DNA from 3 places in the Isoptericola sp. Y541 genome. Region 3 is predicted to be linked to each of the others. Evidence: predicted binding sites of a transcription regulator. Region 3 holds the regulator's gene; each other region holds the start of a gene.

Region 1 (9,958 bases), on a different contig from region 3:
GCGCGAGCCGAGCGGCTCACTCTGGTGGCCCACCAGACCGGCGGCGCGCGACCCGTCCGGACGTGCCCGGAAGTCCGCGCCGCCCGCCTCCGGACCTGCCGACGTGGCGCGGCCCGTGATGCGCACCTGGCGCCCGAGCTCCCGCCAGAAGGTGGTGAGCGACGCGTGCGGGTTCGCCGCAAGGTCGCGGCCCTTGGGGCTGGACCCGTGCCCGGCGAACCACCAGCCCTCGCCGGTGACGTCCTTGATCACGAGGGTGCGGGCGTGCACGCGGCCCTCGGCGTCCGCCGTGGACAGGGTGGCGGCGTGCGGGGCGCCGATCCCGGCGTCGAGGGCGTCGTCGAACCAGCGCGCGAACATCTCCTGCGGCGTGGCGGGCGCGGTGGCGAGGTCGTCGAGGTCGACGCCGAACGGCGGCAGGCCGGGCGGGAAGGTGGGCAGCGCGCGCAGGCGCTCACGGAAGGTCATGCGGTCTCCTGTCGTGCGGTGTCGTGCGGTGTCGTGTCGTGTCGTCCCGTGTCCGCCAGGATCGTGACGAACCCGCGGACGGCGGCGCGCATGGCCTCCGGGTCGCCGGTGGCGCGGGCGAGCACGTACCCGCCCTGCACGACGGCGACGGCGGCGTGCGCGCGGTCGCGGGCGTCGTCGTCGGGCAGCCCGGCCTCGCGGAGGGTGGCCGCGACGGTGTCGAGCAGCCGGACGAAGTAGGCGGTGACGACGTCGCGCAGCCCGTCGTCGTCCATGACCGCCTGGTCGCTGGTGAGGCGGCCGACCTTGCACCCGGCGAGGGCGTCGCGGGGCCGCTCGACGTAGGCGATGACGCGATGGAGCGCATCGCCGATGTCGGTGGTCCCGTCGCCCTCCAGGTCGCGTCGCGCCGCGGTGAGAGCCTCCTCGACGGTGGCGCCCACGGCGGCGACGGCGAGGTCGTGCTTGGTGGGGAAATGGTGGTAGAGGCTGCCCTGCCCCACCCCGCTGGACTGCAGCACCTGGCGCGGGCTGGTGGGGCCCACCCCCTGTGCGGCGAACATCTCCTGCGCGGCGGCGACGAGCCGCTCACGCGCGTCGGTCGATGTGCTCATGACATCCAACATACCTACCTCTAGGTATGTTGGCTAGGGCCAGCCTGAGACGGACCCGCGGCGCGGCCGGAACCGGTCAGAAGTAGTCGCGCACGTGCACCTGGCGCCCGCCCCACAGGGCGTCCCACACGGCGTCGTGCCCGGCGGGCCCGGTGAGCCCGCCCGCGAGCCGCAGGTTCGCCGTCGACTGCGCGCCCGCGTAGGACTGCGCCAGCCCGGCCGAGGTGAAGGTGGGCCGGTCGCCGGGGCTGGCGTCGGCGTCGGGCACGACGCGCGCGCGCCCGTCCGCGACGTCCAGGGTCCAGGCCCCCTCGAGGTCCGGGGTGCGGGGGTCGGCCACGGCGAAGGGCACGCGGGCGCTGACCGGCGCGAGCCGCGCCGCCGCGAGCGCGCCGGCCACGTCGAGCAGGCGCAGCATGTACGGGCGGCTGCTCGTGGTGGCGGCGTGGTCGGGCAGCACGAGCCGTGACACGTCGGCGCCGGACCAGGAGCCCGACGTCGCGAGCTGCACGCCGCCGGCGACGGACGCGAACGAGCCGAGCACCCGCCACAGGGCGCGGGCCGCGTCGGGGTCGAGGGCGACGAGGTCGTCCACCTCGATGGTGTTCGTCCGGTCGTACCCGGACCCGCGGGACCAGCTCGCGAAGCCGAGCACCTGCTCACCCGGCCCCGCGCCGGCGACGGCGAGGCTCACGCCCGTGTAGTCGGCGTCGGGCCCGACCATGTCGCCCGGCTCCATGGCGAACGGCGGCTCGGCGCGGGACAGGGACCCGTTCTGCGCACGGGCCCAGGTCTCGTACACGCGGGCGATCGCGGGCACGTCGGTCGCCGTCGCGCGCCGGGCCCGCACGCCGTCCGCCGGTGTGCGCACCGTGGCGAGCGCCGACATCGGGACGTGGACGTCGTCGAACGAACCGACCACCTCGTACCCGAGGCTGCGGTAGACCCCCGCCGACGTCGGGTAGAGCGTCGAGATCAGGTCGCCCTGCGCGCGGGCCTCCGCCAGGGCCGCGGCGACGAGCGGACGCAGGAGGCCCTCCCCGCGTCGCTCCGCCGCGATCGTGACGCCCGCCAGGCCGGCGGTCGGGACTCGCGCGGCGTGGAACCACGAGGTGAAGGACCGCACCCCCAGCTCGGCGACGAGCTCGCCGTCGTCCGTCACCACCCACGGCCGGCTGTTCGGCGCGGGCCAGGCGTCGGGATCAGGCGCCGGCGCCGGGCGGGTGGGGACGCCGAACGCCTCGGCGCCGAGGCGGCGGGCGGCGGGGACGTCGGCGAACGTGCTGCGGCGGATCTCGAGGGTCACGACGGCGACGCTAGCGCGGCCCGGCCAGGGCGTCACCGCGATTTGCACCGTAGCGTGGTCCGCGTGGCCGTGACCTCGCTGCAGCGGCGCGTGCTCGTCGTCGCGATCCTCGCCTCGTTCGTGTCGTTCCTCGACGGCACCGTGGTGAACGTCGCGCTGCCCGCCATCGGGGACGAGCTCGGCGGCACCGGCGAGGCGCGGCTCAGCCTGCAGCAGTGGGTGGTGGACGGCTACCTGGTCACGCTCGGCTCGCTCATCCTGCTCGCGGGCTCGCTGTCGGACCTGTACGGGCGGCGCCGGGTGCTGGTGGCCGGGCTGCTTGGCTTCGCCGCGGCGTCGGTGCTGTGCGCCCTCGCGCCGACGGGACCCGTGCTGGTGGGGGCCCGGTTGCTGCAGGGCGTGGCCGGCGCCCTGCTGGTGCCCAGCTCGCTGGCGCTCATCATCTCGACGTTCGACGGCGAGTCGCAGGGGCGGGCCATCGGACGATGGACGGCGTGGACGGGCACGGCGATGATCGTCGGCCCGTTCGTCGGCGGCGGGCTCGTGGACCTGCTGTCGTGGCGCTGGGTGTTCTGGATCAACCTGCCGGTCGTCGTCGTCACGATCGTGCTGCTGCGCACCGTGCCCGAGGTGCGGGACACGACCGGGCGCCGGCTCGACGTGCCGGGGGCGGTGCTCGCCGCGACCGGGCTGGCGGTGGCCGTCTTCGGGCTGATCGAGCGGACCTGGGCGGCCGTCGTCGTCGGCGCCGTGCTGCTCGTCGGGTTCGTGGTGTACGAGCGGCGCGCACGCGACCCGATGATGCCGCCCCGCCTGTTCGCCGCGCGCAACTTCGCGTGGGGCAACGTCGCGACGTTCGCCGTCTACGGTGCGCTCTCGCTGGGCGGGTTCGTGCTGGGGTTGTTCCTGCAGCAGGTCGCGGGGTACTCGGCCACGGCCGCCGGGGTGGCGCAGCTGCCCTCGACCGTCGCCATGCTCGCGCTGTCCACGAGGTTCGGCACCCTCGCCGCCCGCCACGGGGCGCGTTGGTTCATGACCGTCGGCCCGATCGTCGCCGGGGCCGGCTACCTGCTGCTCCTCACGATGGACGCGGACGCGACCTACCTCACGCAGGTGCTGCCGGGCATGCTGGTGTTCGGGCTCGGGCTGTCCATCACGGTGGCGCCGCTCACGTCCGCGATCCTCGGGGCGGCCCCGCCCACCGACGCGGGGATCGCGTCGGCGGTGAACAACGCCGTCTCGCGCGTGGCGGGCCTGCTGACGGTCGCGTTCGCGGGGGTGATCCTCGGCGGGGTCCTCGACGTCGCGTCGTTCCACCGAGCGTTGCTCGTCACGGCCGGCCTGCTCGTGCTCGGTGGCCTGGTGAGCATGGTCGGGATCCGGGACGTGCGACGGCCGGGCGTCACAGGGGCAGCTTGAACCCCTCGTGCGACTGCGCGTACCCGAGCGACCGGTAGAAGCGGTGCGCGTCGGGGCGCTGCTTGTCCGAGGTGAGCTGCGCCAGCACGCAGCCGCGCTCGCGGCCACGGGTGTGCGCGTGCTCCATCAGGGCGCGGCCCAGCCCCTGCCCGCGCAGGCGGGCGTCGACTCGCACCGCCTCGACCAGCAGGCGGGTGGCGCCGTTGCGGGAGATGCCGGGCACGAACGTCAGCTGCATCACGCCGACGACCTCGCCGTCGAGCTCTGCGACCACCAGCTCGTCGTTCGGGCTCGACTCGATCGCGTCGAACCCGGCCTCGTGCGCCGGCCCGTAGCTGCCGGTGCGCGCCGCAGCCACGGCGTCGTCGGCGATGAGCTCGACCACGCGCTGCAGGTCGGCGCGCGTGGCGGGGCGGAAGCGGATGCGGGCGGCGGGGGAGTCGGGCACGGTTCGGAAAACTACCAGCGCCGGCCCGGACCGGGTGGGTACGGGGTGGTGCTTGTCGGCACGAACGGCTGGTTCCCGGACATCATGGCGCAGCGCTGCTCAGAACGGGGGAGTCGCGCCGGTGACGTCGTGTCGGAGCGGCCCCTCCCCGGGTGAGTGGGCAGGTCCGACGCTGCCTGGTGGATCGATGCCGGGTGGCTCGTGCCCGTGGGGCATGGTGCGGTGGCGGGTGGTCTCCGGCGCAGGGGGTGTGGTGACGTGGCGGCGGCCGGTGGGGGAAGTCCATTCGAGTTCCCCGCCCCAGGGTGATTGGTCGGCGGGGGACTGTCTGACCTGCCATTTTGTCTGGTGTTTGACCGTGTGGTGGAAGCGGCAGAGGGCGGCGAGGTTGGCGGCGGCGGTGGTGCCGCCGTGGGCCCAGGCGGTGGTGTGGTCGAGGTCGGCGCTGCTGGCGGGGCGGGTGCAGCCGGGGAAGCGGCAGGTGGTGTCGCGGGCGGTGACGAGGGCTTTGAGGTCGGCGGGCACGGTGTAGGTGGTGCGGCCGACGGAGAGCACGGTGCCGGTCTCGGGGTGTGTCAGGACGCGTCGTAGCGAGGGTGCGAGGGCGGTGAGCTGACGCGCCGTGTCGGGGGCGATGGGGACGTGCCCGTTCATCGTGGCGGGGGCGTCGGTGATTCCGAGGAGCGTCAGGACCGGGACGGTGACCTGGATCTGTGGGCGGATCGAGCGGGCCAGGATCGCGAGGGCAGACCTCTGGTGCAGCACATCGCGGAGGGGGTCGGCGCAGGGTTCGTCGCCGTCGCTCGTGTCGCTGTCGTCGTGAGCGGTGGCAGGAGTCGTGAGGTCGAGGGTGCCGTCGTCGAGCAGGAGGGCGGCGAGGACGTCGGCGCGGGCCTGGTTCGGCGTGCGCGTGTCGGTCGGATGCCCACTCGTGCCGTGCACGCTCGTGGTGGTGCTCGTGAGGTGTGCGGCGGTGCGGGTGAGGCGGTCGTAGGCGGCGTGGGCGAGGGGTGCGGGCAGGTGGGCGGTGAGCCAGGCCATGCCGTCCTGGCCGTCGTCGAGCCATACGGCGCGATGGGTGGCGGCCTCGGCGTGCCGGGCCTCGGCCGGGACGGGGTGTGCCACCTCGCGGGCGCGGCGGGTGCGGGCGGCGAGCTGGCCCGGCGTGCACGTGACGCCGGTGGCGGCGGTGGGCAGGGCTGCCGCCTCGACGCGGGCGGCTTCGTCGCCGGTGAGGTCGGCCACGTGCTTGGTGATCTGGGTGGCGTGTGCCCAGGTCAGCTCTCCGCGTGTCAGGGCAGCCAGGGTGCGGGGGGCCTTGGTGGTCAACGTGACGGCGTGGTCGGCCAGGGTGGCGGCGGCGTGTTCCCCGAGGTGCAGGGTGGTTGCGAGCTCCGCGACCACGGCGCGTCGGGCGAGCTCCAGGCGCCGCGAGCTCGGTGCCGTCCTGGCGACGGGGTCGGCGTCGTCCACGAGGTCCGACTCGAGTACTTCCGCCAGCCGGTAGGCCTGTGCCACCAGCACGGCACGACGCGCGTGCAGCGTGGCGATCTGCTGCTCGACCTGGGCGATCTCGTCCAGCGCTCCGTCCAGGTCGGCGAGCGTCGGCGGGCGATGAACGGCAGGCGCTGCGACCTCCGCACCTCGAGCGTCCTCGTCTGCGTGCCGCGCCTCTTCGTCCAGGAGCTCGGCGATCGTGGGCTTCCACGTGCGCGGCATCACCGCCAGGCGGGCGGCCTCCTGCCGCACCCGCGCGACGTCGTGCGCCGGGGCGGCGGCCACGCCGGTCGCGCGGTCGGGGAGCGTCGTCGTCATGCCCCGAGCCTACCGAAGTTCGAACACCTGTTCTAGACCCTTGCCAGATCTGTGGACGACCGTTTGTCCTGTCTCAGGACTTTGGTGACGGTTGGTGTGTCAGGACTTCGGTGACGTTTCGGAGTGCTTGGGGCGTGGTCCGCGGGGTTGGCCGTTGCCGACGTAGCCGATGCCGGGCGCGGGTCGGCGACGACGATCTTGTCGCCGTCGCTGAACGACGCGCGCTGCGCGCCGACGCTGGGCGAGGCCGGTGGGGGTCAGCGGACCGCGTCCGCGCCCCCCGAGGCCACGTAGGCCGCCACGACGCTCCCCGGCTTGCGCGCGGCCTGGTCCCGCAGGCACCCTCCGACGAGCTCGCGGACGTCGAGACGCGGCCAGCGGGCCTCGTGGTCGGCCCGCAGGCCGGCGCGCCACTGGTCGGCGCCGCGCCCGCTGACGTCCGCGCCCGTCGACCGGGCCAGCAGGTGCCCCTCCGGCCGGTCGGCGGCCAGCAGCGTCGCGCGCACGGCGTGGTGGACGAGCGCCGGCGGGGAGAAGCGCTCCAGCACGTCGAGCGCCGCCCGCACGGGTGCGGTGGCGGGCAGGTCGCGGGTCATGGCTCCGGACACTGGCGCGGCGCGCGGCTGCCGCCCTTCTGCCGCGGGCAGAACCCGCGCCGCGGGGTGTCGAGGTGCGCCAGGGTGGGGGCATGAAGCTGCTGGTGCTGGGTGGGTCCGTGTTCCTGTCGAGGGCGGTCGCGGCGGACGCCGCGGCGCGCGGCCACGAGGTGGTGGCCGTCAGTCGCGGGCGTTCGGGAGGCGTGCCCGAGGGTGTGCGCCACGTGGTCGCCGACCGCGACGACGCGTTCCCGGCGGCGCTCGCCGCCGACGGGTTCGACGCGGTGGTGGACGTGTCGCGCACCCCGTCGCACGTGCGCAAGGCGGTGGCGGCACTGCCCGCCGCGCACTGGGTGTTCGTCTCCACGGTCAACGTGTACGCCGACGATGCCGACCCGGCCGGCCCGGGGGCGGGGCGCCTGCGCGAGCCCGAGGCGGCCGACGTGGACCCGGCCTCCGGCTCGGAGGCGTACGGGGCGATGAAGGTCGCGTGCGAGAACCTCGTGCTCGAGGGCGCCGCGAGCGCGGCGGTGGTGCGGCCCGGCCTGATCGTGGGGCCCGGCGACACGAGCGGGCGGTTCGCCTACTGGCCCGCGCGGATGCGCCGGGTGCTCGACGACGACAGCTCGGACGACGGCGCGGCGGAGGTGCTCGCGCCCGGCGACCCGGCCGACCCGACACAGGTGATCGACGTGCGTGACCTCGCCGCCTGGATCGTCGACCTGGCCGAGCGCCGCACGGAGGGCGTGTTCGACGGCGTCGGCCCGGTGACGACGGTCGGGGAGCTGTTGTCCGAGGTGGCCCGCGGGTGCGGCGTCGAGCCCCGGTGGCGCTGGACGGACAGCGAGGCGCTCGACGCGGCCGACGTGCGCCCGTGGTCGGGGGAGCGGTCGCTGCCGCTGTGGCTGCCCCGCCCGGAGTACGACGGCATGCCGGCGCACGACGCCTCGCCGGCGCTCGCGGCGGGCCTCTCGCCGCGACCCGTCGCGGACACGGCGCGCGACACTCTCGCCTGGCTGGCGGCGACGCCCGACGCCGTCGTGACGGGCCTGACGGCGGCCGAGGAGGCCGAGGTGCTGCGCGTCCTCGGCGAGGAGCCCAAGATCCCGACCGCCTGAGTGGTTTTGGTCACGACCACGCACTTCGCGAGTCGTCCGGGGTTACGGTCGAAGAGTCAGCGCCCCGACCCTCACCAGGGCCGCAGGGCGGTCGTTCGTCCCGTCAGGGCGTCGTCTCGCGTGATCCGCGTCCCCGCCCCTCGGGCGTGGTTGCGAAGGAGGGTCGGGCATGACGTTCGACGGCAAGGTGGCGCTCGTGACGGGCGGCGGTTCGGGCATCGGCGAGGCGATCAGCAAGGAGCTTTCGGCCCACGGCGCCAAGGTCGTGGTGACGGATATCCGGCTCGACGCCGCGCAGCGTGTGGCGGACGAGATCAAGGCGTCCGGCGGCGAGGCGGCGGCGTTCGAGCAGAACACCGCGGTCAAGGAGGACTCGGCCAAGGCCGTGGAGTTCGCGCGCCAGACGTTCGGCGGCCTGAACTACGCCGTCAACAACGCCGGGATCGGTGGCAAGCCGGCGCCCGCCGGCGAGACCGACCTGGACGACTGGGACCGCGTCATCGGCATCAACCTCAACGGTGTGCTGTACGGGATGCGCGCCCAGATCCCGGCGATGCTGGAACAGGGCGGCGGCGAGAGCGCCATCGTCAACATGGCCTCGATCCACGGCACCGTCGCGGCGATCGGCAGCGGCGCGTACACCGCGGCGAAGCACGGCGTCGTCGGCATCACCAAGAACGCCGCCGCCGAGTACGGTGCGCAGGGGTTGCGGATCAACGCCGTCGGCCCCGGCTACATCAAGACGCCGCTGGTCGAGTCCAGCCTCTCGCCCGAGGCGCGCCAGGCCCTCGAGGCCAAGCACGTGCTCGGCCGGCTCGGCACCGCGGAGGAGGTCGCGACGGTCGTGCGGTTCCTGCTGTCCGACGACGCGTCCTTCGTCACCGGCGCGTACTGGCTCGTGGACGGCGGATACACCGCCGTCTGACCCGCGCCCGCCGGATGCCGAACAGGCGGTTGACACCGGTTTCGGGCTGATATTTCGGCTCGAAACGGTGTCAACCGCCTGTTCGGCGCTCCGGGGAGTCAGTCTCCGGCGGTGAGCTCGGCGGCGATCTCGTCGACGATGTCGAAGCCCTCCTGGACGCCGCCCTCCATGCCGGACTCCACGATCGCGTCCCGCACCTCCGAGCTCGGCGCCCGGGTGACGAGCGTGAGCGTGGTGCGACCGTCGCGCTCGGCGAAGGTGTACGTGTTGAGCGTGGCCGCCGACTCGCCGTCGGGCATGCCCTCGAACACCTCGGTGTGCACGAGCCGCTCCGTCGGCACCACCTCCTGGAACTCGCCGTGGAAGGCGACCTCGAAGCCCTCGTTCGCCTGCATCGCGTAGCGGTACGTGCCGCCCGGGCGCAGGTCGATCTCGACGCTGGTGACGGTGCCGTGCTGGCCAGCCCACCAGCGGGCGATGAGGTCGGCCTCGGTGAACACCCGCCACACGGCGGCCGTTGGGGCGGCGAACTCGCGCGTGATCTGGATGTCGGTGTCGTTCGGCAGCGTCAGGACCGCGCTGCCCCTCCGGGATGACGATGTCGTGCTGGTCATGGCTCTTCTCCTCGCTCGTGTCCGGTTGCTGGTCCCGCTAGGTGTTCCGTGATTCGTCCACCTCGTCGAGCAGCTCGTCGATGAGCTCGAACCGCTCCTCCCACAGCCGCTCGTACCGGCCGGCCCAGGCGTGGATCTCCTGCAGGGGCCGTGCGTCCGTGCGGTAGAGGCGCCGACGACCGTCGTCGCGCACCTCGACCAGCCCGACCTTCCGCAGCACCCTGAGGTGCTTGGAGACCAGCGGCTGGGCGATACCGAGCAGGTCGACGAGCTCGCCGACGCTGAGCTCGCGGGAGGCGAGGGCGTCGAGGATCTCGCGGCGCCGGGGCTCGGCCACCGCGTTGAACGCGTCTGTCGTCGTTGCTGCTCGTGCCACTCCCTCAACATATACCGATATGGGAATGTGTCAAGGGTTGCGTCACCCGGTGGGGTTGCAACGAGCCGCCATCGTGGCGATCAGGCCGACGTCGGGGCGCCACGGTTCGAGGTTCCAGGTGTCCTTGTCCGGCGCCCCGATCGCATGGCATTCGAGCTGGTCGCGCATCGTCGGGACGTCCGCCTCGGGCTCGGCGGACGTGATCTCGGACCATGCGAGGTCGACCCCGGCCTGGCCGGCCGTGCGCGCCCAGCCGGTC
Region 2 (9,958 bases), on a different contig from region 3:
CGAGTCGTCGAGCCGGCCGGCGAGCCTGCCCACGGCGGGGGTGGAGTCATGATGCGACTGCTGCGGGTCGAGCTGCGCCGGCTGTGGGCGCGCCGCGTCACCCGGTGGGCCAGTGTCGGCGTCCTCGCGCTGGTGGCGCTGAGCGTGGCCACTTCCTACGCCACGGCGAAGCCGCCGAGCCCGCAGGAGGTCGCCGCGGCGGAGGCCTCCTACGCGGCGGAGCTGGAGATGTGGGAGGACGACGGCGCCGAGATGGTCGCCGAGTGCGAGGAGTCGGCCGAGGCCGAGGGCGCCACCTCCGAGGAGTGGAGCTGCGACGACTTGGGCCCCCGGCTCGAGTACTACCTGCCGCCCTCGGAGACGTTCGTCCCCGACGCCGAACAGACCGAGATGATGTTCGGCGCGGAGGACAGCCGCACGGACGACGCCGGGACCGCCGCCGCGGTGGAGGAGATCCAGGGCTCGGTGTGGAACGGCTGGGCGGGGCTGTCCTCCCTCGACGACCTCGCGATGCTCCTGCTCATGGTCGCGCTGGTGGTCGGCATCAGCTTCGTCACCGCCGAGGTCAACAGCGGATCGCTGGGCATGTGGCTCACGTTCGAGCCCCGCCGGCAGCGCGTGTACTGGTCCAAGGCGGCGGCCGCCGCGGTCGGCACGATCCCGCTCGTCCTGGTGGGCTTCGCGCTGTTGGTCGGGACCTCCTACGCGACGTTCGCCCACTTCGGCACGCTGGGCGACATGACGGGCGAGGTCTGGGCCGAGGTCGCGGCCTACACGGGGCGGCTCGTGGCGGCCGGGATCGTCCTGGCCGCGGTGGGCGTCGCGCTGGGCGTGCTGCTCAGGCACGCCGCCGCCGCGGTCGGCGTCGTGGCCGTGGTCGCCTGGGGCAGCCTGGTGTTCGGCTACCCGCTGGGCGAGCTGCAACGCTGGCTCCCGACCACGGGCCTGACGGCGTGGCTCCAGGGCGGGGCGGTGTATACCGTCGACACCTGCTCGCCGGGCACGGACGGCATGTACGAGTGCGTCTCGGTCGACCGCGTGGTGACCACGGCCCAGGGCGGCCTGCTGGTCCTCGGCATCGCGGCGGTCCTGACGCTGCTCGCGGTCGTCGTCTTCCGACGTCGCGACGTGGGCTGACGAGCCCTGCCGATCGGCCGTCGTGAGCCCGGTGTCCCGCGCCCGTCCCGCACCCGTCCCGCATGGTGGGACACCGGGCTCACGACGTGACATCCCTGGGGCGCGGGCGTAACGTTCGATCCGTGCAGACGATTCTCGTAGTACTTCTTCCCGGGCGCGCCGGCTGAGGCCTCGCACCGCTTCGTCAGCGCGCTCACCCCTCGTCAGTCCCTGCATTCCGGGACCGGGGGGTTTTTCATTGCACCGACACTTTCGCCCCGCAGACCGACCGGCAGGAGAGACCGATGGTCCAGCCGAACCCGACCCCCGCCCAGGTGGCCGCGCGCACGACGACGCCGCGACCCGCCGACCGAGCCGTGTCCGGTGAGGAGGTCACCGGCGCCGAGTCGATCGTCCGCTCCCTCGAGTCGGTGGGCGTAGAGAACGTCTTCGGCATCCCGGGCGGCGCGATCCTTCCGCTCTACGACCCGCTCATGGACTCCAAGCAGATCCGCCACGTGCTGGTGCGGCACGAGCAGGGCGGCGGGCACGCGGCCGAGGGGTACGCCCACGCGACGGGCAAGGTCGGCGTCACGATGGCGACCTCGGGCCCCGGCGCGACCAACCTGGTGACGCCCATCGCGGACGCCCACATGGACTCCGTCCCGATGGTCGCGATCACCGGCCAGGTCGCCGAGTCGCTCATCGGTACCGACGGGTTCCAGGAGGCCGACATCGTCGGCATCACGATGCCGATCACCAAGCACTCCTACCTGGTCACCGACCCGGCGGAGATCCCGCGCACGATCGCCGAGGCGTTCCACATCGCGTCGACGGGCCGCCCGGGGCCGGTACTGGTCGACATCGCGAAGTCCGCGATGGCGGCCGCCACCACCTTCTCCTGGCCGCCCGAGCTGGCGCTGCCCGGCTATCACCCGGTGACCAAGCCGCACGGCAAGCAGATCCGCGAGGCGGCCAAGCTGCTCGCGACGGCGCGCCGGCCCGTGCTGTACGTGGGTGGCGGCGTGATCCGCGCGGGCGCGTCGGCGGAGCTGCGCCGGCTGGTCGACACGTCCGGGGCGGCCGTCGTCACGACGCTCACCGCCCGCGGCGCGGTGCCCGACAGCCACCCGCAGCAGCTGGGGATGCCCGGCATGCACGGCACGGTCCCCGCCGTCGCCGCACTGCAGAAGGCCGACCTCGTGGTCGCGCTGGGCGCCCGGTTCGACGACCGGGTGACCGGCCGGCTGTCGAGCTTCGCGCCGCACGCCGCCGTCGTGCACGCCGACATCGACCCCGCCGAGATCGGCAAGAACCGTCCCGTGGACGTCCCGATCGTGGGCGACCTGCGCGAGGTGATCGCCGACCTCGTCCCCGCGCTCGAGGTCGAGCACGCCAAGGTGGGCAAGCCGGACCTGGGCGCCTGGTGGCACCAGCTCGACACGTGGCGCGAGACATACCCCCTGGGCTTCACGGCCACCGCCGACGGACACCTGTCGCCGCAGCACGTGATCTCGCGGCTCGGCGCGCTGGCGGGGCCGGACGCGATCTACGCCGCGGGCGTGGGCCAGCACCAGATGTGGGCGGCGCAGTTCATCCGCTACGAGCGGCCCCGCAGCTGGCTGAACTCCGGGGGGCTCGGCACGATGGGCTTCGCCGTCCCGGCGGCCATGGGCGCCAAGGTGGGCGAGCCGGACCGCGAGGTGTGGGCCATCGACGGCGACGGCTGCTTCCAGATGACCAACCAGGAACTTGCCACCTGCGCGATCAACGACATCCCCATCAAGGTGGCGGTGATCAACAACAGCTCGCTGGGCATGGTGCGGCAGTGGCAGACGCTGTTCTACGACGAGCGGTACTCGAACACCGACCTGCACACCGGCCACGGCACGGTGCGCATCCCGGACTTCGTCAAGCTTGCCGACGCCTACGGCTGCGAGGGCATCCGGGTGGAGCACGAGCGCGACGTGGACGCCGCCATCAAGCGGGCGCAGGAGATCGACGACCGCCCCGTGGTCGTGGACTTCACCGTCTCGCGCGACGCGATGGTCTGGCCGATGGTCGCCGCCGGCGTGCCCAACGACGACATCCAGTACGCGCGTGGCATCTCGCCCGCGTGGGACCGGGAGGATTGAGCGGAATGAAGCGGAAGTTGAGGGCCGCAGCGAAGCAAGGCACTCGGCTGCAGCGGAATGCAGTCTCGATCCGACCCATGAACACCGAAGACTGACCGGCCGACGAGCAGAGACGGAGCCACTCATGTCGCGTCACACCCTGTCCGTGCTGGTCGAGAACAAGCCGGGCGTCCTCACCCGCGTCTCCGCGCTGTTCGCGCGCCGCGCGTACAACATCCACTCCCTCGCCGTGGGCCCCACCGAGCATGAGGAGATCTCGCGCATCACCGTGGTGGTCGACGTCGAGTCTCACCCGCTCGAGCACGTGACCAAGCAGCTCAACAAGCTGGTCAACGTCATCAAGATCGTCGAGCTCGACCCCGAGTCGTCCGTGCAGCGCGAGCTCATGCTCGTCAAGGTGCGGGCCGACGCGACCACGCGGTCGGGGGTGCTCGAGGTCGTCGAGCTGTTCCGTGCCCACGTCGTCGACGTCGTGCCCGACACGGTCGTCATCGAGGCGTCGGGTACCGACGCCAAGCTGTCCGCCCTGCTCGGGGCGCTCGAGCCCTACGGCGTCCGCGAGATCGTGAAGTCCGGCACCCTCGCGGTGGGCCGCGGCTCGCGATCCATCACCGACCGAGCGCTGGAGCGCGTGCGCACCGCCTGAGGCGGACGGCGTACCGTCACCCTGCCGGTGACCCACCGAAACCCACGAAGTACCGAGATCAAGGAGCATCACCGTGGCTGAGCTGTTCTACGACGACGACGCCGACCTGTCCATCATCCAGCAGCGCAAGGTCGCCGTCATCGGTTACGGCAGCCAGGGGCACGCGCACGCGCTGAACCTGCGTGACTCGGGCGTCGACGTCCGCGTGGGCCTGCGCGAGGGCTCGGCGTCCGTGAAGAAGGCCGAGGACGAGGGGCTGCGCGTGCTGTCCGTCGCCGACGCCGTCAAGGAAGCCGACGTCGTCGTCATCCTCGCGCCGGACCAGGTGCAGCGGCACGTGTACCGCGACGACATCGCCCCGAACCTCAACGAGGGCGCGGCGCTCGTCTTCGGGCACGGCTTCAACATCCGCTTCGGCTACATCAAGCCCGAGGCCGGCCACGACGTGCTCATGGTCGCCCCCAAGGGCCCGGGCCACATCGTGCGCCGCGAGTACGTCGACGGCCGCGGCGTGCCGGTCATCGTCGCCGTCGAGCAGGACGCCTCCGGCTCCGCCTGGGGCCTCGCCCTGTCCTACGCGAAGGGCATCGGCGGCCTGCGCGCCGGCGGCATCAAGACCACCTTCACCGAGGAGACCGAGACCGACCTGTTCGGCGAGCAGGCCGTGCTGTGCGGTGGCGCCTCGCAGCTGGTCCAGTACGGCTTCGAGACCCTGACCGAGGCGGGCTACCAGCCCGAGGTCGCGTACTTCGAGGTGCTGCACGAGCTGAAGCTCATCGTCGACCTCATGGTCGAGGGCGGCATCGCCAAGCAGCGCTGGTCGGTCTCCGACACGGCCGAGTACGGCGACTATGTCTCAGGCCCGCGGGTCATCGACCCGCACGTCAAGGAGAACATGAAGGCGGTGCTCGCGGACATCCAGAACGGTGCCTTCGCCGAGCGCTTCATCGCCGACCAGGACGCCGGCGCGCCGGAGTTCACCGCCCTGCGCGAGAAGGGCGAGGCGCACCCGATCGAGACCACCGGTCGCGAGCTGCGCAAGATGTTCTCGTGGATCAAGCCCGCTGACTCCGACTACACGGAGGGCAGTGCCGCTCGCTGACCCACACCGTCAGCAGCGACGCGCGCGGCCGCCGCCCGGGAGACCCCCGGCCGGCGGCCGCACGTGCGTCCGGCGGGTGTCAGTCCAGCAGGCCGGCCCAGCGCCGGACGACTTCCACGAGCTCTACACGGTCGAGGGCGTCGACGTCGGCCAGCCGGTGCCACGCGACGTCGTCGGTGGAGCCGTTGGCCTCGGCGGTGAGCTCGCCGCCGACAACGTGCGCGCGGTAGACGATCCGGATGCCGTGCAGCGGCTGGTCCAGCGGGACGTCGTCGACCACCCGGCCCCCGGTGGGGATGACGATGCTGTCCACCCCGAGCAAGCCGTCGAGCACTACGTGGTAGCCGGTCTCCTCGCGCAGCTCGCGGACGGTCGCGTCCTCCGGGTGCTCGCCGGGATCGACGCCCCCGCCAGGCATCGTCCAGCCGGAGCCTGCAGGGCTGGACCAGTGGGGCAACAGGATCTGTCCGTCCTCGACGACGAGGGCGTAGGCGGCGACGCGGGTGTCCACACCGGTCATCCTGGCAGGATGGGCCCATGACCGACGACGCGAACCCGGGGCTGGACGACACCGAGCAGGCCGACAGCATCACCCGGTTCTGGGACGCTGCCCGGCCGAGCGCCGGCCGCACCAGCCACGGCGGTGCGGTGGGCGAGCGGTCGGAGAACGTGGTGCCCCCGCCGGCCTGGGCGTTCGGCGACAACCCGGCGCTCGCGGACGCGCTCCTGGCTTTCGTCCTCGACGGGACCAAGACGGCCACGGCGTCGCTCGTCGTCGAATACGAGGTGGCTGAGGAGCCGCTCCCGGGCAAGGGGGACCTGTCGATCCTGCTCGACGGCGAGGGGGAGCCGCGGGCCCTGATCCGCACGACGCGGGTCGAGACGGTGCCGTTCGACCAGGTCACGGCCGAGCACGCCTATCTCGAGGGCGAGGACGACCGCACCTTGGAGTCGTGGCGCACGGAGCACGAGCGCTTCTGGCGTCGCACGCAGGCTGCCGCCGGAGGCGAGTTCGACCCGTCGATGCAGGTCGTGTGCGAGCGGTTCAAGGTCCTGTTCCGCGACTGAGAGCTGCGCGTGAATCGTCCGGTGCGTCGTGGTCCGGTGGTTCGTGACCGTGGGGCACCGTGCGGTGGCGGGTGGTGTCGATGGGCTCTGTTCGGGTGATGTGGGTGCGGCCCGTGGGCGAGGTCCATTCGAGGGTGCTGCCCCAGCCGGTTCCCGATTCGCCCGCGGCGGGGACCCGGGCGACCTGCCATGACGACTGGTGCTTGAGGACATGATGTCGGCGGCAGAGCGCCGTGAGGTTGGTGGCGCTGGTGGCGCCGCCATCGACCCAGGCGGTGGTGTGGTCGAGGTCGGCCGTCCGTGCGGGGTGCGTGCAGCCGGGGAAGCGGCAGGTGGTGTCGCGGGTCGTGACGAGGTTCTTGAGGTCGGCGGGCACCGCGTAGGTGGTACGGCCGACGGACAGGACGGTGCCGGTCTCGGGATGGGTCAGGATCCGCCGGAGCGAGGGTGCCAGGGCGGTGAGCCGCCGGGCCGTTTCCGGGTCGATGGGGACGTGGCCGTTCATGGTGGCCGGGGCGTCGGTGATGCCGAGCAGGGTCAGCGCGGGCACGGTGACCGTGACCTGGGGGCGGATCGAGCGCGCGAGGGACGCCATCGCGGATTGCTCGTGCAGCAGCACGGCGATGCGGTCGTCGCCTGCGTCGCCTGCGTCGCCTGCGTCGTCCGCGTCGTCCGCGTCGTGAACGTCGGCTGGGGTGGAGTGGCCGACGGGGGAGCGGTCGAGGGTGCCGTCGTCGAGAAGCAGGGCCGCGAGGGTGTCGGCGCGGGCCTGGCCGAGGGTGCGCCCGTCCCGGATGTTCTCGCCGCCGATGCCACGGGTGCCGCTGGTGCGGTCATCGGCGATGAGGTGTCGTGCGGTGCGGGTGATCCGGTCGTAGGCGGCGTGCGCGAGGGCGGCGGGCAAGCTGGCGACCAGCCAGGCCATGCCGTCGGCGCCGTCGTCGAGCCAGACGGAGCGACGGGTGACGGCTTCGGTGTGGCGGACGTCGGCCGGGACCGGGTGTGCGGTCTCGCGGGCGCAGCGGGCGTGGCGCCCGAGCTGGGCGGGGGTGCACGTGACGGTGTCGGTGCCGACGGCCGTGGTCAGGACCGAGGTTTCGACGTGGGCGGCCTCGGCAGAGGTGAGGTCGGCCACGTGCTTGGACACCGCGATGGCGTGCGCCCACGAGAGTCGTCCCGCGCGGAGGGCTGCGAGGGTCGCGGGTGCTTTGCCGGTCAGGGTGAGGGCATGGTCGGCCAGGGTGCCCGCGGCGTGCTCCCCGACGTGCAGGGTGGTCGCGAGCTCGGCGGTGACGGCACGACGGGCGAGCTCCAGGCGTCGTGCGCTCGGCGCCGAGCGCACGACCGGGTCGGTGTCGTCGACCAGATCGAGCTCCAGCGCCTCGGCCAGCACCATGACGTGCGCGACGAGCTCCGCCCGTCGGGCGTGCAGCGTGGCGACCCGGGCCTCGATGGCGGTGATCTCGTCCAGCGCGGTGTCCAGGTCCGCCAGCGTCGGCACCGTGCGGGCACCGAGTGCAGCGGCCGTCCGGCTCTGACCGCCCGGTCCGGTGGGTCGGCGTTCCGCGTCCAGAAGCTCGGTGATTCCCGGCGCCCAGGTCCGCGCCATCCCCGCCAGCCGGGACGCCTCCTGGCGCATCCGCGCGACATCGTCCGCCGGGGCGGCGGCCCTGTCAGCCGCACGGTCGGGGAGCGTCGTCGTCATACCCCGAGTCTACCGAGATTCGAACACCTGTTCTAGACCCTCAGTCAGATCTGTGGACGATCGTGTCATCTCGCAGGACATCGGTGACAGTTCTGCATCAGGACATCGGTGACAGTTCCAGCGATCTTGGTGGTGACACTTCGTCGTCGCTGAGGCTGTTGGGATGGCTGCCAGCGAACCTGTCGATCCTCGTGTCCGTCTCGCGATCTCGAGGTGGCCGGATGACGCGCCGCGCGGGTCGGTGACGACGTTCTGTGTGGAGTACGGCATCTCGCGCAAGTCGTTCTACGAGCTGCGCAGGCGTGCGCGGTCGACGGGCCGCACCCGGCATCAAGTACGTCGGCAACGGACGACCCCGCGGGCCTCGCCCCAAGATCGCCGAAGCGTTACCAAAGTCCTGACATACCGATCGTCACCCATGTCCTGATGCAGAACCGTCACCGACGTCCTGAGACATCACATCTGGGGACGATTGCGCGCCGGGTGCGCTCCGAGGGCGTGGGTGCGCAACTGAGTGCGGCAGGGGTGCTACGAGCGCAACGGGTTCTACCCCGACGGCTCGCGCGACGTCGACGTACGGCTCGACCTCGCCGAGGTCCGGCACGTGCGCCGACCGCAGGGTCTAGGCCGGCGTGAGGACCAGCCAGGCGAAGCCGACCACGCCGCGGTAGCCGCCCAGGTACTCGTCGCGCCGCTGGTCGGCGAAGGCCCGCGCGCCGGGGGTGCCGACGCGCTCGACGCCGGCGCGCCAGTCGGACTCGAAGTCGTCCCATTCGCCCAGGGAAGACGTGGCGGCGTGCAGCACCCGGAAGCCGGCGTCGGTGGCGATCCGGGCGAGCGTCGCGAGGTCGGGCATGTCGCCGAAGTCCTCGCGGACCGCCGCGTCCGGCTCGGCCTCGTAGACGCCGTCGCCGAACAGCAGTGTCCCGGACGGCTCGGTGAGCCCGTGCAGCGCGGCGAGTGCGGTCGCGGTGTCGCCCCAGATGTACCCGGCGCCGACGTTGAGCACCACGGGCGCGGGGCGGTCCCAGGCGGACGCGTCCGCCTGGTGGAACGTGACGCGGTCCGCGAGCCCTCGGTCGCGGGCACCGCGCCGGGCGCGCTCGAGGTCGCCCCGGTCTTGGTCGACCCCGTCGCCGGCGACGCCGTGGCGATCGCACAGCCGCAGCAGCAGCTCGCCGGAGCCGCACCCGAGGTCGAGGACGCGCGCGTCGGGCGACGGCGGGGAGAGCCGGCCCAGCAGGTCGGCCGCGCGGGCGTCGCCGAGCGGTGAGTTGAAGGTCAGGTTCGCTGCGGCCGCGTCGAAGTACGGCGTGAGTTCGTCGTCCTGGGTCATCCGGCGATCGTGGGCGACCCCGTGGCCCGGGTCCAGACATTTGACCGGGCACGGGAGCGCCGTCCGGAGAGCGAGATCAGTGTCCGCATCATGACCTGGCGGGCATAGCCTCAGCCTCATGACGCGGAACATCGACCTTGCAGTGGTAGCCGGCGACGGCATCGGCACCGAAGTCGTGGAGCAGGGACTGGCTGTCCTCGAGGCGGCAGTGTCCGGCTCGGACGTCAAGGTCTCCACCACCGAGTTCGACCTGGGCGCGCGCCGCTGGCACGCGACGGGCGACACCCTCACGGACGCCGACCTCCAGGCGATCCGGGGTCACGACGCGATCCTGCTGGGCGCCATCGGCGACCCGAGTGTGCCGTCGGGCGTGCTCGAGCGCGGGCTGCTGCTCAAGCTTCGCTTCTCCTTGGACCACTACGTCAACCTGCGCCCCAGCAAGCTCTACCCCGGCGTGACGAGCCCGCTGGCGAACCCGGGCGAGGTCGACTTCGTCGTCGTGCGCGAGGGCACCGAGGGGCCGTACGTCGGCAACGGCGGCGCCCTGCGGGTCGGCACCCCGCACGAGATCGCCACCGAGGTGTCGGTCAACACCGCGTTCGGCGTCGAGCGCGTCGTCCGCGACGCCTTCGCCCGCGCCCAGGCCCGGCCGCGCAAGCACCTCACGCTGGTGCACAAGCACAACGTGCTGGTCCACGCCGGGCACCTGTGGCGCCGCACGGTCGAGGCCGTGAACGCCGAGTTCCCCGACGTCACGACCGACTACCTGCACGTGGACGCCGCGACGATCTTCCTCACCACGAACCCGTCGCGCTTCGACGTCATCGTCACGGACAACCTCTTCGGCGAC
Region 3 (9,958 bases):
GGTCGCCGAGACCGTGGGCCCCCGGCTGCCCCGCGCCCCGAAGGTCGCCCTGCTCAAGGGGTGGCACAACTATCTGTGCCGCCACAAGGTCACCGGCGGCTATCCGGTGGAGGGCGCCACACTCTTCGACCTGCCGGCCGACCCCGGGCCGGGGGAGGGCGCCGGCGCCGAGCAGCACCCCGCGCCGGCGGCATCGCGCGGCCGCCGCGGGGCGCGCGACGACGCGACCACCCTCGCCGACCAAGTGCGCCGCGTGCACGCGTGGGCCGACGAGACGACGACCGGTGACCGCGACGACCTCGTCCCGGGCGTCCCCGACCGTGCCTGGCGCCAGGTCTCCGTCACGGCCCTCGAGTGCCTCGGCAACCGGTGCCCGCTGCTGGCCGAGTGCTTCCCCGAGCGCGCGCGGGCCGCCGCGCGGGACGCGGACGTGGTCGTGACCAACCACGCGATGCTCGGGATCGCCGTCTCCGGGAACCCCGGAGTCCTGCCAGAGCACGACACGGTCGTCGTGGACGAGGCGCACGAGCTCGCCGAGCGCGTGACCGCCGCCGCGACGATGGACCTGTCGCTGACGGTTGTCGAGCACGCGGCCCGCCTCGCGCGGCGGCACGGGGGTACCGAGACGGAGGCCCTGGACGCCGCGTCGCAGCGGCTGGGCTCGCTGCTCGCCACGGCGCCGGCCGAGCGCTTCCCCCTCGGGCTCCCCGACGAGCTGCGCGCGGCTGTCGCCTCGGTGCGCGACGCGGCGCGCGAGCTGCTCACCCGGCTCAAGCCGCAGGGCGAGCCCAAGGGCCGGGAACAGGGAGCGCCCGACGCGGGCATGAAGATGGCGCAGTCGGCGGTGCTGCAGCTCTTCGAGATCGCGGAGCGGATGGCCGCCGAGGACACGACGTCGGACGTGCTGTGGTGCTCGCGACCGCCCGAGAACGCGCCCTGGGCCGGTGACGGCGTCACCCGGCTGCACGCGGCCCCGCTGGCGGTCGCCGGCCTGATCCGCACGCACCTGCTCGCCGAGGCGACAGGGGTGTTCACCTCCGCGACGCTGACGCTGGGCGGCACGTTCGACCCCGTCGCCCGGTCGCTGGGGCTGGCCGGGTCGGGCGGCACCGACGAGACCCCGGACTGGACCGGGCTCGACGTGGGCAGCCCCTTCGACTACCCGCGCCAGGGCATCCTCTACGTGGCCCGACACCTGCCCGCCCCCGGTCGCGAGCCGACCACGGACGCCCAGCTCGACGAGATCGCCGGCTTGATCGAGGCGGCCGGGGGCCGCACGCTCGGCCTGTTCTCGTCGCGACGCGCGGCGCTCGCGGCGGCCGAGGCCATGCGCGAGCGGCTCGACGTGCCCGTGCTCTGCCAGGGCGACGACCAGCTGCCCACCCTGGTCCAGGCCTTCGCCGACGACCCGGCGACGTGCCTCTTCGGCACCCTCTCGCTGTGGCAGGGCGTGGACGTGCCGGGCCCGTCGTGCCAGCTCGTGCTCGTCGACCGTATCCCGTTCCCGCGCCCGGACGACCCGGTCAAGGCCGCACGGGCGCGGGCCGTGGAGGAGTCGGGCGGCAACGGCTTCATGCAGGTCTCGGCCACGCACGCGGCGCTGCTGCTCGCCCAGGGCTCCGGCCGCCTGGTGCGGGGCAGCGAGGACCGGGGCGTCGTCGCCGTCCTCGACCCCCGGCTCGCGACGGCCCGCTACGGCACCTTCCTCACCCGGTCGATGCCCGACTTCTGGCCGACCACCGACGGCGAGCTCGTCCGCGCTGCGCTGCGTCGGCTCGACACCTAGCCTGGAGCAGTGAACGGCACACGGAGCACGACCAAGCTCGCGATCGTCGGCGCCGGCGCGGTGGGTTCGACCCTCGCGTACGCGGCGCTCGGCCGGGGCGCCGCCAGGTCCGTCGCGCTTATGGACGTGAACCGCGCGAAGGTCGAGGCGGAGGTCCTGGACCTGCGGCACGGCGGCATGTTCATCCCGCAGGCCGAGATCGAGGGCTCGGACGACATCGAGGTGTGCCGGGGTGCGGACGTCGTGGCGGTCACGGCGGGCGCCAAGCAGAAGCCGGGGCAGACCCGCCTGGACCTCGCCGAGGCGACCGTCAACCTGACCCGCACGATCCTGCCGCGGCTCCTTGAGGTGGCGCCCGACGCGGTCTACCTCATGGTCACGAACCCGGTGGACGTCGTTACCTATGCGGCCCAGCAGATCAGCGGGCTCCCGCAGGAGCGCGTCTTCGGCAGCGGCACCGTGCTCGACTCGTCCCGGCTGCGCGACACACTCTCGCGGCACTGCGGGGTCGCCGTCGGAAACGTGCACGCCAACATCGCCGGGGAGCACGGTGACTCGGAGATCGTGCTGTGGAGCTCGGCCACGATCGCCGGCGTGCCCCTGCTGGACTGGCGCCCGTTCCGCGGCCGGCCGCCGCTCGACGAGCCGGCGCGGCGCCGGATCGCGACCGACGTCGTCGAGTCCGCCTACCGGGTCATCGCGGGCAAGGGGGCGACCAACTACGCCGTGGGCCTGGCCGCCACCCGCATCATCGAGGCGATCCTCAACGACGAGCACCGCGTGATGACCGTGTCGTCACGCCTCGACGGCTTCTACGGGATCGAGGACGTGTGCCTCTCGATCCCGTCGCTCGTCGACCGGCGCGGCGTGGCAGAAACCATCGACACGCCGCTCTCGGACGACGAGGTCGCGGGTCTGCGAGCGTCGGCCGAGAGCATGCGTGCGGTCCAGCAGCGACTGGGCCTGTGACGACACTGGGCCTGTGACGACCGGGCCGCCGCGGCCGTGACGCCGTCGCGGCTCAGAGGCTGCGGAGTACCGCCACGACCCGGCCGAGCACCTGTGCCTCGTCGCCGGCGATGGGGGAGTATGCCGGGTTCTGCGGCATCAGCCAGGTGTGGCCGTCCGCCTGCCTGAACGTCTTGACCGTGGCCTCGCCGTCGATCATCGCGGCGACGACCTCGCCGTTCTCCGCGACGGGCTGGCTACGCACCACGACCCAGTCCCCGTCGCAGATCGCCGCGTCCACCATCGAGTCGCCCGCGACCTTCAGCAGGAACAGGTCGCCGTCGCCCACGATCTGCCGCGGGAGCGGGAAGACGTCCTCGACGACCTGCTCGGCGAGGATCGGACCGCCCGCGGCGATCCGGCCCACCAACGGTACGTACGAGGGCGGCGTGGCCGCCTGGGCGTCAGAGCCGGCCACGGAGCCGGCGACGGAGCCGGCGACGAAGCCCGGGGTGCGGGCACCGACGGTGCCCGGCGCCTCGCGCGCGGTCCCGGCATCGGGGTCGACGACCTCGATGGCGCGCGGCCGGTTCGGGTCGCGCCGCAGGTACCCCTTGCGCTCCAAGGTGGTGAGCTGGTGCTTGACCGAGGACGGGCTCGCCAGGCCCACGGCCTCGCCGATCTCGCGCATGGTCGGGGGGTAGCCGCGCGCCGCCACGGAGCTCCGGATGGTCTCGAGGACACGCCGCTGGCGCGGAGTGAGCCGGTCGGCGGATGGCGTGAGCTCGCTCACCGAGGCGAGCGTGGCGCCGGGGGCGTCCGTCGCCGTGTCGGCGGTCGCCGTCCACGACTCCGCCGTGGTCGCCGGGGCCTGGTCCCGTCCGCTGGTCATCGCGTTCTCCGTCCTCCAGGGGCGGCCCGCCGCCGGGCCGATGAAATCCGACAAACCTTCCATCGCGCTGGTCGTCACTCTAGGCCAGATGCCCCCCGACATCAAACATCTGTTCGATCGGGTCTCGACCGTGTCGGTCGGACGTGGTACACCTAGTACAGCAGTTCGACGTACAGGTGTTCGAAGAACGTGTGTTCGACGAAGCCGGCGAAGCCGGCAACCGCGACGTGGACCGGAGGACGGGATGATGACCACCTCGAGCGCGACCAAGGACGTGACCGGCTTTCTGGGGCTCGGTGGCCTGCGGCTCACGCGGCGCGGCCGCGTCGTGATCATGGTGCTCGTCGTGCTCGTCCTGGTGGGTGCGGGGCTCGCCGGTCAGCGCGCGGTGGCGGAGTCGCCGGGGTCCGGCGTGGAGGTCCGGCTGCACACGGTCGCCCCGGGCGAGACGCTGTGGCAGTACGCGAGCGCGGTGCGCGGGGCGGGGGAGGACGTGCGGGACGTGGTCGCGGAGCTGCGCGAGCTGAACGGGCTGGCGTCGGCGGAGCTGCTGACCGGCCAGATGGTGATCCTCCCGCTGGACTGAGCGTCGCGCGCACTTCCTGGACCGAGCGTGGCGCGCATCACGGGCGCGCACCACGGTGCAGCAGGGCGCCCGGTCCATGACGGGCCTGCTTGCGCCGAGCGTCACCGGGCGCTTACCTTGTCGGGCAGCCGGGCGCCGGTCCGGAGCCGAGCGCAGGAGACCAGCGATGCACTGCCCGTTCTGCCGCCACGCGGACTCGCGAGTCATCGACTCGCGCACCTCCGACGACGGTGCGTCCATCCGTCGTCGCCGGCAGTGCCCCGCGTGCCAGCGCCGCTTCACCACCATCGAGACCGCGAGCCTGTCGGTCGCGAAGCGCTCCGGCGTCACCGAGCCCTTCAGCCGGGACAAGGTGGTGTCCGGGGTGCGCAAGGCCTGCCAGGGGCGTCCGGTGAGCGCCGACGACCTGGCCGTGCTGGCGCAGAAGGTGGAGGAGACCCTGCGCGCTTCTGGGCGCCCGGAGATCGAGGCCAACGAGGTGGGGCTCGCGATCCTCGGGCCGCTGCGCGAGCTCGACGAGGTCGCCTACCTGCGCTTCGCCAGCGTCTACCAGTCGTTCGAGTCGCTCGAGGACTTCGAGAGCGCCATCACGTCGCTGCGCGCCGAGCGCGAGACCCGTGACGACGACGGGGACGAGGCCGGGGACGGCCGGGATGCGGTCGGTGCGCGGGCGGCGGCCGGGGACGGCACGGAATGACGGCGTCCGGCGCCCGCGCGTCCGACGCCCGAAATGCCCTGGCGTCCCGGATGGCGGTAGCGCATGCTGGACCGGATCAGGTGCTTGCGCGGATGGCCGTGCCAGCACGCCCACCCCGACGGACGACGAGGTGATCGTGATGACGACGGACAATTCACGGGCGGAGAAGCCCAGCGAGGATACGAAGGCGCGCTTCCGGGAGGCGCTGGAGAAGAAGAACGCAGCCAGCCACCCGACCACGGGCAAGGACGCGAACACGGGACAGGTCCACGGCTCCGAGACCGCCGGTCCGGTCCAGAAGATGTTCCGCCGCAAGTCCGGCTGAGCGATCTCGACCACGCGCGCGAAGGGCGCCCCCGGAACTCCGGGGGCGCCCTTCGCGCATCGGCGTCGTCGAGGTCAGCCGGCGGCCGGCCCGGGCGGGAACTCGGGACGCTCGAAAGCGTCGCGGATGCGCAGCCGGATCGTCGAGGGCATCTCCTGGAGCTTGGCCGAGGCGCCCCGTTGCGTCACGTCCGAGATGTCGGTCACGACGTACCCGATCTCCCCGCGCGTCGCGAGCATCTGTGCCTCGATGTTGGCGCCGTGGTCGGCGAAGACCTGGTTGACGGCCGCGAGGACGCCCGGGACGTTGCGGTGCAGCAGCATGATGCGGCCGACACCGGTGTGCGCGAGCTGCAGGCCCGGCAGGTTCACGGACAGCGTGGTGGATCCCGTCTGCACGAAGTCGCGGACCTTCTTGGACACGAACTCGCCGATGGCCTCCTGGGCCTCCTCCGTCGAGCCGCCGACGTGCGGCGTCAGGATGACGTTCGGCAGCCCCCGCAGGGGCGAGGTGAACTCGTCGCCGCGCTTTTTGGGTTCGGTCGGGAAGACGTCGACGGCGGCGCCGCCGAGGTGGCCCGACAGGATGTGCTCGCGGAGCGCCTCCACGTCGACGACGAAGCCGCGGGACAGGTTGAGGAAGATGGCCCCAGGCTTCATCCCCGCGAAGAGGTCCGCGCCGAAGAGCCCGGCGTTGCCGGGACGGCCGTCGACGTGGATGGTCACGGCGTCGGCGACCGCGAGGAGCTCCTCGATCGTCTCGACGCGGCGCGCGTTGCCGAGCGCCAGCTTCTCGGCCGTGTCGTAGAAGACGACGCGCAGCCCGAGGTTCTCCGCCAGGACGGAGAGCTGTGAGCCGATGTTGCCGTACCCGATGATGCCCAGCGTGCGGCCGCGCACCTCGTGCGCGCCGTCGGCGGTCTTGTCCCACACGCCGTCGTGCAGCGCCTTGTCGCGCACCGTGAGTCGCCGGGTCAGGGCGATGATCTCGGAGACGGCGAGCTCCACCACCGACCGGGTGTTCGAGTACGGCGCGTTGAACACGGCGACGCCGTGGGCCGCGGCGGCGTCGAGATCGATCTGGTTGGTGCCGATGGAGAACGTCCCCACGGCGAGCAGCCCGGGCACGCTCGCCAGGACCTTCCGGGTGACGGTGGTCTTGGACCGGATGCCGAGGATCTGGAAGTCCGCGAGGGACTCGATCAGCTCGGCCTCGTCGAGCGCACCGGAGCGCGTGACGACCTCGATCCCCGCGTCACGGAGATTCTGGGCGGCGACAGGATGGACGTTCTCGAGCAACAGGGCGCGCAGCACGCCCCCATGGTGCGCTGTCCCGTCGGCGCCCACAAACCCGTCTCACGCCACGGCCGGCTCCACGATTCCGGCGGGCAGCGGCTGCCCGTGCACGATCACGAGCCGCTGGGTCGGCCGGGTCATGGCGACGTACAGGTCGGAAGAGCGGCCGGGGCCGTCCGCGACGGCGGCAGGCTCGACCAGGACGACGGCGTCGAACTCCAGGCCCTTGGCCGCGCGCGGGTCGAGGACGCTCACCTGGGCGTCGTCGGGACGCTGGGCGAGGAGCCGCGCGCCCTCGGCGCCCAGCCGCTGCGCGACGGCGGACCGCACGGCCTCGCGGAGCGCCGGGACGCGGTCGCCGGGGGCGATCACCGCCACCCGGCCCGCGCCGTCGGACTCCACGAACTCGCCCGCCAGCGCGACGACCTGGTCGACGACCTCCTGGACGAGGGCCGGCGCGGAGGGGTCGGGGTCGTCGACGCGCAGCAGCTCCAGTGCGCGGTCCACCTGCCGGGCCGCCGTGAGGGGGGAGACCGGGAGGTCGGCCGCGGTCGCCATGCGCTGCGCGGCGTCGGCCACCTCGGCCGGGGTGCGGTAGCTGATCGTGAGCTCCTCGAGGCGCCACGAGCCGCCCAGCACGGGGTCGAGCGCGCCCGCCCACGACCGTGCCCCCGCAGGGGACGATGTCTGCGCGACGTCGCCGACGATGGTCATCGACCGCGTGGGCACGCGTCGGACCAGCATCCGCCACGCCATCGGTGACAGCTCCTGGGCCTCGTCCACGACCACGTGCCCGTAGGTCCAGCTGCGGTCCCCGGCCGCGCGCTCGGCTGTGGTCAGCTGCGGGCCGGTGGACTCGAAGCGGGATGCCAGGGTCTCGGCGTCCACGAGCCCGCCGCCCGCGCCGGTGGACTCGAGTACCGACCGGGCGTACTCGAGCTCCGCGGCCCGCTCGGACGCGCGGGTGTGGGCCTCGGCACGCGCGATGGAGTCGTCCTCGCCCAGCAGCTCGGCCGCCTCGTCCAGCAGGGGGACGTCGGACTCGGTCCACGGCGCGTCGGGCGACCGGCGCAGCGCAGCGCGATCGGCCGCCGAGAGCTCAGGAGCTGCCTCCGCGAGGCGGTGCGGCTTCGCGAAGAGGTCGGCGACGAGCTTCTCGGGCGTGATGGGGAACCACGCGAGGTTGAGGGCGACGCGCACGTCCCGGTGCGAGCGCAGGTCCTCGGTGACCATCGTGACGTCCTCCGGCGCGAGGTCGTTGTCGGACACCGTGCGGTACTGGTCGACGAGGCGGGACAGCATCTCCCGCACGAACGCGGACCGGGCCTCGTTGTGCGGCTTGTGGGTACGCCGGGCGCGGGCGATGGCCTCGCGCACGTCGCGCGGCCGCACGGCGAGGTCGTACCCCTCCAGCTGGAACCGCACGTCCTGGGCGGGGATCCGCTCGCGGGCCCGCACGGCCCGGCGGACGATGTCGCGCCAGACGAGGCGTCCCTTGATGCGCGCGGCGGCCGCCGGGTCGAAGGCGGTCGCCCGCACCCCGGGCAGCAGCTCGCCCACCGTCGTCGCCACGACGCCCGTCTCGCCGAGGGAGGGGAGCACCTGGTCGATGTAGCGCAGGAAGGCCCGGCTGGGACCGACGAGCAGGACGCCGCTGCGCTCGAGCACGCGTCGGTGGGCGTACAGGAGGTAGGCAGCGCGGTGCAGTGCGACTGCCGTCTTGCCGGTGCCAGGCCCGCCCTGGACCACCAGCGCCCCGGCGAGGTCGGCCCGGATGATGCGGTCCTGCTCCGCCTGGATAGTCGCGACGATGTCGGTCATCCGGCCGGTGCGGCGCGCGGCGAGCGACGCGAGCAGGGCACCCTCGCCCGAGAGCGTCGACGCCGCGAGGGCACCGTCGGCGCCCGTCGCCCCACCGTCGCCGGTCGCCAGCGCGTCCAGGTCGAGCACCTCGTCCTCGAGCCCCGTCACGGTGCGGCGGGTGGTCACGAGGTGCCGGCGCCGGCGGACGCCGGACGGGTGCAGGGCGGTGGCGCGGTAGAAGGCGGTAGCGGCGGGCGCGCGCCAGTCGGTGAGCAGCGAGACGTGCTCGTCGTCCGCGAGCCCGATCCGCCCGACATACCGGGTGACGCCGTCGTCGAGGTCGAGCCGCCCGAAGGCGAGCCGGTCCTCGACCGCGTCGAGCTGTGCCACGCGGTCCTCGTACAGGGTGGCGAAGGCGTCCCGTTCGCTGCGGTTCTGCGGTGAGCCCGAGGGTCCCGACCTCCGTACGTCCGCGAGCCGTTCGCGCGTCGCGCGTCGCAGCTCGTCCAGTCTCGCGTAGAGGTGATCGACGACCCCTTGCTCACGTGCCAGCTCGTCGTGCCTGCCCGCCACGCAACCTCCCCAGCATCAATCACGCCGCATCAATCGCGCCACGCACGTGCAACGGCGCGGCCTCGTGCGGCGGACCATCATTGCAGATCTGGCCGGGCATCGGGCACGACGTCCACGGGCCGAGAGGCGACGCGCCGGGCGGGGGGCACCGCGCCCGAGGTGGGGTGCGGGCTAGGATCTGGCCCATGAGCAGCGGCGACGTCCTGCGAGCCGGGCCCGAGGGGCCGGTCGAGGACGCGACGGCGACCGTGCTCCTCGTCGAGGACGACGACGGGGACGCGCTGCTCGTCACGGAGCTGCTCGAGGACGCGGGGGTCGAGGTCGCGCTGCGCCGCGCGCGCTCCGTCGCGGAGGCGGTGGAGGCGCTAGCTCGACCTGGCGGTGTCCCCGGGGTGGACTGCGTGCTCCTGGACCTCGGCCTGCCCGACGCCGTGGGGCTCACGGCGATCGAGCGGCTCCGGGAGGTCGCCGAGCGGGTCCGGGACGTCCCGGCCCTGGTCGTGCTCACCGGCCTCACGGGGGGAGACCAGGGGCTGCGTGCCGTGGCCGCAGGGGCCGACGACTACCTGGTCAAGGGCGAGACCGACGCGCGCCTGCTGGGTCGGTCGCTGCGCTACGCGCTGCAGCGGCGCCGTTCCGCCGCGCAGCAGCGCGCGCTGTACCGGAGCGCGGTCCGCGCCGAGGAGACGGCGCGGCTCGAGCGGGCGTTGCTGCCCAAGCCGCTCGTCGGGGACGAGAAGGTGTCGGTGATGGTCGGCTACCTGCCGGGCGGCGGCGGGCTGCTCGGCGGCGACTTCTTCGACACGGTGGAGCGGCCCGACGGGTCCATCCTGTCGGTGGTGGGCGACGTCGCGGGGCACGGCCCCGACGAGGCGGCCCTGGGCGCTACCCTCCGCACGGCCTGGCGCACCCTGGTCCTCACCGGGGCGCCGCCAGAGCGCATCCTCGAGCAGCTCGAGCGGGTGCTCCTGACGGAGCGCGCCCGCCCGGAGGTCTTCGTGACGCTCTGCCAGGTGGTCGTGACGTCGGACCGGACCGCCGTCGACCTCTACC

What was found. Region 3 encodes LexA, which represses DNA repair genes until DNA is damaged. Its sites were predicted from a motif close to TCGAACANNTGTTCGA; they were not measured.
Region 1: a site for LexA is predicted at 6,090-6,105, ahead of AC1C2V_RS10795 (HNH endonuclease signature motif containing protein). Genes of this name have one in related genera too.
Region 2: a site for LexA is predicted at 7,792-7,807, ahead of AC1C2V_RS11800 (HNH endonuclease signature motif containing protein). Genes of this name have one in related genera too.

Annotation. Positions count from the first base shown of each region.
Region 1 is NZ_JCAIUJ010000004.1:120,845-130,802, reverse strand. It holds gene AC1C2V_RS10820 (pyridoxine/pyridoxamine 5'-phosphate oxidase) at 1-468, opposite strand, end outside; gene AC1C2V_RS10815 (TetR/AcrR family transcriptional regulator) at 465-1,082, opposite strand; gene AC1C2V_RS10810 (GNAT family N-acetyltransferase) at 1,159-2,388, opposite strand; gene AC1C2V_RS10805 (MFS transporter) at 2,452-3,807, shown strand; gene AC1C2V_RS10800 (GNAT family N-acetyltransferase) at 3,791-4,255, opposite strand; gene AC1C2V_RS10795 (HNH endonuclease signature motif containing protein) at 4,355-6,070, opposite strand; gene AC1C2V_RS10790 (hypothetical protein) at 6,328-6,666, opposite strand; gene AC1C2V_RS10785 (NAD-dependent epimerase/dehydratase family protein) at 6,759-7,784, shown strand; gene AC1C2V_RS10780 (SDR family NAD(P)-dependent oxidoreductase) at 7,954-8,709, shown strand; gene AC1C2V_RS10775 (SRPBCC family protein) at 8,808-9,323, opposite strand; gene AC1C2V_RS10770 (ArsR/SmtB family transcription factor) at 9,361-9,699, opposite strand; gene AC1C2V_RS10765 (DUF2599 domain-containing protein) at 9,742-9,958, opposite strand, start outside.
Region 2 is NZ_JCAIUJ010000004.1:343,929-353,886, reverse strand. It holds gene AC1C2V_RS11835 (ABC transporter ATP-binding protein) at 1-52, shown strand, start outside; gene AC1C2V_RS11830 (DUF2705 family protein) at 49-1,137, shown strand; gene AC1C2V_RS11825 (acetolactate synthase large subunit) at 1,422-3,251, shown strand; gene ilvN (acetolactate synthase small subunit) at 3,376-3,897, shown strand; gene ilvC (ketol-acid reductoisomerase) at 3,971-4,999, shown strand; gene AC1C2V_RS11810 (NUDIX hydrolase) at 5,079-5,519, opposite strand; gene AC1C2V_RS11805 (ASCH domain-containing protein) at 5,537-6,067, shown strand; gene AC1C2V_RS11800 (HNH endonuclease signature motif containing protein) at 6,045-7,772, opposite strand; gene AC1C2V_RS11795 (SAM-dependent methyltransferase) at 8,395-9,108, opposite strand; gene AC1C2V_RS11790 (3-isopropylmalate dehydrogenase) at 9,227-9,958, shown strand, end outside.
Region 3 is NZ_JCAIUJ010000006.1:206,254-216,211, forward strand. It holds gene AC1C2V_RS14580 (ATP-dependent DNA helicase) at 1-1,786, shown strand, start outside; gene AC1C2V_RS14585 (L-lactate dehydrogenase) at 1,796-2,755, shown strand; gene lexA (transcriptional repressor LexA) at 2,808-3,626, opposite strand; gene AC1C2V_RS14595 (LysM peptidoglycan-binding domain-containing protein) at 3,874-4,212, shown strand; gene nrdR (transcriptional regulator NrdR) at 4,379-4,909, shown strand; gene AC1C2V_RS14605 (DUF5302 domain-containing protein) at 5,049-5,234, shown strand; gene serA (phosphoglycerate dehydrogenase) at 5,309-6,547, opposite strand; gene AC1C2V_RS14615 (HelD family protein) at 6,590-8,905, opposite strand; gene AC1C2V_RS14620 (PP2C family protein-serine/threonine phosphatase) at 9,091-9,958, shown strand, end outside.